Regions from separate parts of the Corynebacterium sp. CCM 9204 genome, predicted to be linked through region 2. Evidence: riboswitches for the same ligand, from Rfam matches in the RefSeq annotation. Region 2 holds a riboswitch; the other holds the start of a gene.

Region 1 (2,468 bases), on a different contig from region 2:
GCCAGCACAACACCGTCGCCTCCGCGAACGCCGGGCTCGACATGCAGATGCCTGACTCGTGCTTCTATTCCGATCACCTGTGGTCCACCGTGGACTCGGGCGCGGTGTCCGATACTCGCGTCAACACGATGGTGCACAACGTCATATCCGAGATGTTCCGTTCCGGCATCGTGGACTCCCCGCCCACCGGCACGCAGGACACCGTGGTGACGGGACCGGAACACCGGGCACTCGCCCGGGACATCGCGGCGAAATCACTGGTCCTGCTACGCAATGACACCGTTCTCACGAACTCAGGCGAACACCCCGTGCTCCCCGTCGACGACTCCGTCCACACCATCGGGCTCATCGGCTCCGGTGCGGGTCGGGACGCACTCGGGTCAGGAGGTGGCTCCGGCCACGTCATCGCCGACGACATCGTCACTCCCTTCGAGGGGCTCTACTCCCGTGCCCTGGGCACCAGCACCGAGGTGCACTACACCGACGGCAACTACCTGCCCACCGTACGGAAACTCGCCGCAAACTCCGACCTCGTGATCGTCGTCATGCACCGGCACATCACCGAATCCGTCGACAACACCGATTTCCGGTTCGGATTGCACCAGCGCAACATCATCCGCACCGCGTTAGAGGCCAACAAACGAGTCGTCCTCGTGACCAACACGGGAGGACCCGTCGACATCAACGGATACGGGGATAATATCCCGGCGGTACTCGCAGCGTTCTACCCCGGACAGGAGTACGGCGATGCACTCGCAGACATCATCTTCGGTGACGTCAACCCCTCCGGTCACCTCCCGGTGACCTGGCCACTGTCCCAGGATCAGATGCCCACCACCAGCTCATTCGGTTCAGGTGTGTTCACTGAGGGAACCGGCGTCGGGTACCGGGGCTATCAGCAGCAGTCCATCACACCACGCTGGTGGTTTGGCCACGGTCTGAGTTACACCACCTTTACCACGGACGATGTCCACGCGACCGGACCAAATTCCGTCACCGCGACAGTCACCAACACCGGGAACCGCCACGGCACCACCGTTGTCCAGGCATATGCGGTACGCGACGGAATCCGCGAACTCGTCGGCTACAGCAGGGTCGAGATAGCACCGGGTGAAACCGTCGATGTCGACATCACCATCCCAGACAGTGCCCTCGCACTCTGGGACCCGGACACGCGTCAGCTCGTTGTTCCCGGTGGGCCGGTGGAAATTATCGTCAGTGAATCTGCGGGCGGCGACGGTCCCTCCACCACGCTGATAACGACAGGATCCGTGTTCGGTGCTCCAGTTCCCGACGCCCCGACGTGGGCGACCATCGGAAACGGTGACCCCGCGCAAGAGAACGCGGACAGAATGGCGTGCATGAACAGTGCCTCCATGGCGGGGTTCATCGGCATGGCCAGCTACTTCGGCATGCCACAGAAGGAGCAGGCGTGGACTCCCGTGACGGACAACCCCTGACTTTCCCGAAAACGGACTGCAGGGTGGACACAAGGCCACCCCGCTCAGGGGGACACAGTCCCCGACACCCGATCCATGTCACCTGACGCTTGTTAGACTCGTGCGCACAACCTGTCAACCACGGGAGCGTGGCCCCAACCACGCTGAGAGGGCACCTGAATCACCGGGGGTGCCGACCGTTTCGAACCTGTCCGGGTAATGCCGGCGTAGGGAGAGGAAATACAGTCATGCGCTCACGCACGCCCAGAGTAAACCCGAAAACCGCACCTCCAACCGAGGGGCAGGTCACCACAGGGCCGATTTACCGGAGCGAGAAGATCTACAACGAGGTCGACTTCCAGGGCACCACCCTGCGGGTTCCCGCCCGACGCATCAACCTGACCAACGGTGACCATTTCGACGTGTACGACACCTCCGGTATTTACACCCACACCGATCCGGAGCTGAATCTGAAGGAAGGGCTGGCAAAGATCCGTGACTCGTGGCCGCACCCCGATGCGGTCCCTGCTTCTGATGAGCACCCGGAGCTGAAGGTGCGGACCCAGTTGGCGTGGGCCCGTGCCGGGATCGTCACCCCGGAGATGGCGTTCATCGCCCACCGCGAGGGCTTCGACCCCGAGACCGTTCGCGAGGAGGTCGCGGCAGGTCGCGCGGTGATCTGCGCGAACCACAACCACCCGGAGATCGAACCGATGATCATCGGCAAGAAGTTCGCGGTGAAAGTCAACGCCAACATGGGAAACTCCGCCGTGACCTCGTCCATCGCGGAAGAGGTGGAAAAGATGGTGTGGGCGACCCGCTGGGGCGCGGACACCATCATGGATCTGTCCACCGGGCGGGACATCCACGAGACCCGCGAGTGGATCTTGCGCAACTCCCCCGTGCCGGTCGGTACCGTCCCGATCTACGAGGCCCTGGAGAAGGTCAAGGGTGATCCCACGAAGCTGACGTGGGAGATCTACCGGGACACCGTGATCGAGCAGTGTGAGCAAGGCGTGGACTACATGA
Region 2 (2,468 bases):
GGTGAAGCTGACCACCGCACAGAGGAATGGGTCGTCAGAGGGCGCGCCGGGACGTGGGATGGCGTCTATCACCGTTCCTTCGGTGTGATACCAGGTGCGCCGGATTCTGACGCGGCGGGCCAGGAGACCTGCTGCGATGCAGATTCCAAGTAGACCGGTTCCGAGTAGTACTGCTGAATCGAGGAGTCCACTGGCCATGTCTGAAGAACCTACCCGTGGTGAGGGGCGTGCGGTACCGTGCGATTGTGCGCGCACGACTTGAATCCGGATCTGTGCCCCGGACTGCCGACGGTGACGGCAATATGCCTGAATCCCCGAACTCTATGGGTGTGGGCTGAGACGCCCCACGATTGCACGAAGCCAAAGGTGGCTGCCATGACAGATCTCGGGGAGCTCGATCAGCCCGGTTTCACCCCGGTAACGGAGATTGTGGAAACCTGTTCCGATCCGCAGGTCGGTTCATTCATCGGCACTGTCAACCAGCCGGTGTCGTTCGGTGGGTAGATCTTCAGTTGCCGGGCACGTTCGGTGGGTTCGCAGATATCACGGCCGTAGGCGTAGGGCTGACTGAAGCTCACGGAGAAGACCGCTGAACCACCGGTATAGAGCAGCGCAGGGGATCCTTCCGCCCCGCTTTCCCTGTCAGATGCCGCTCCCACTTGGCTGCCGGTCGCATCGATGAGCGATACTCCAGGGTATCCGGATAGTGTGCAAGGATCACCGATGTTGGTCAGCCGGATGACGTGGAAGGTGTGTCCGGCCCCGGCGCTGGTTGAATCAATTGTTGCTGTGAGTCGATCCGCGGAGCAGATAGGGGAGACATCGGGTAATTCGGGGGAGGAAGGGGCTGATCCACTGGTCGTTATGTGGTCAGTACCGGTGTCTCCCATGAGCGACACCTTGGATGCGTTCTGCCCTATACATCCGGTAATCAAGGTTGATCCCACTGCGAGGGCAGCGGCCGTGATGATCAGACTCCGATCGTTGTGAATCCGGAGCGTGCGCAGTCGGTGACTGGTGTTACCGCCGGGACTGCTGTGGCTTTTCATTCCTTAAGGTTAGCCTGTGCAGGCGGTGGTGGCATTCTTCGGGCTGGGCATGCGCCGCCGGATAGCATATTCACTGCCGATGTTGGGGTCATGCTCTCGGGTGGGGTGATCGGGGGGAATAATCGCCACCTTACTGCGAACATGGCTGCAGTGGGCATCCTCGCGTTGGTTGATAGCGGTCTGTATCATTGGTCCGGTCCCACGGGTGCCCGAGCGTGAATCGGGCTGAGACGTCGGTTGACCGCGCGGTGCACACCGCGTGGCGTATCGGTGACCGTAACAACCTGATCCGGGTAATGCCGGCGCTAGGGAGAAGAGGAAAAATAATGAGCACATCTGTGCCTGAATCCCGTACACCGATCACGGTCACCGCACCGTCGAGGAAGGCTTGGCGGGTGATTGACATCATTGCGCTCGCCGTCCTCGGTGTCGCCGCAGGTTTTGTGTTTTGGGTTTACAACGGGCCGGGGTACGCACTCTACGAGGCAGTCGACGCAGTGACCCCCGGACTCGGTGGTCTTGCAGTCGGCCCCTGGCTGTTCGCTGGGGTTCTGGGAGGCCTCGTGATTCGCAAACCGGGTGCCGCACTACTCTGTGAAGTTATCGCGGCCTCGGTGTCTGCTGGGCTCGGGAACCAATGGGGGATCAGTACTCTCTACTCCGGTATCGCACAGGGCATTGGTGCCGAGATCATTCTTGCGATCTTCCTTTACCACCGTTTTGGCCCGGTCATCGCGGCACTCGCCGGTGCAGGTGCAGGTGCAGGTGCGTGGATTCTCGAGGGCTTCCTCTCCGGTAACTTTGCCAAATCCACCGAGTTCCAGGTCACCTACCTAGTCACGCTCCTGATCTCTGGTGCTGTCATCGCCGGTGTTTTCTCCTGGCTGCTCGTTCGGGCACTTGCGGCGACCGGTGCACTCGACCGTTTCGCTGCTGGGCGTGAACGTCAGCGGCAGGTCTAGAACGTGGTGCCGGAGTCGTATCACGGTGATCGACCTCGGGGAGCTACAGTCCGAGCCGTCGGTTTCGGTTGGCGGCATGCTGGTCGACTCCGCCCCACTATCTCGGATCTTGATCTTGACATTGAACCTGGGCAGCGGGTTCTCCTGCTCGGTGAATCCGGATCCGGAAAATCCACCCTACTCGCTGCGATCGCTGGTGTCCTTGGTGGTGATGACGAAGGTGACCGGACAGGTTCGTTGCTCGTTGAGGGACGTCCTCCCGAACAAGCTCGGGGTGTTGTTGGCATGGTCCTCCAGGACCCAGACTCCCAGGTCATCTCATCACGTGTGGGTGACGACGTCGCTTTCGGCTGTGAGAACCTCGGGGTCGAGCGTTCCGAGATCTGGCGTCGCGTCGGCCGTGCACTGGAAATGGTCGGCTTGGATCTTCCACTCGATCACCCCACGGCCAAACTAT

Evidence for each region. A riboswitch is a leader RNA that binds a small molecule or an ion and turns the genes downstream of it on or off. The one in region 2 is predicted to bind thiamine pyrophosphate.
Region 1: linked by a shared signal. The riboswitch ahead of thiC (phosphomethylpyrimidine synthase ThiC) and the one ahead of QWU43_RS05160 (ECF transporter S component) in region 2 are both predicted to bind thiamine pyrophosphate.

Annotation. Positions count from the first base shown of each region.
Region 1 covers NZ_JAUERX010000005.1:49,802-52,269, forward strand. The annotation lists gene QWU43_RS10180 (beta-glucosidase) at 1-1,460, shown strand, start outside; TPP riboswitch at 1,570-1,690, shown strand; gene thiC (phosphomethylpyrimidine synthase ThiC) at 1,688-2,468, shown strand, end outside.
Region 2 covers NZ_JAUERX010000002.1:216,308-218,775, forward strand. The annotation lists gene QWU43_RS05150 (DUF3592 domain-containing protein) at 1-198, opposite strand, end outside; gene QWU43_RS05155 (DUF4232 domain-containing protein) at 399-1,049, opposite strand; TPP riboswitch at 1,241-1,378, shown strand; gene QWU43_RS05160 (ECF transporter S component) at 1,376-2,011, shown strand; gene QWU43_RS05165 (ABC transporter ATP-binding protein) at 2,018-2,468, shown strand, end outside.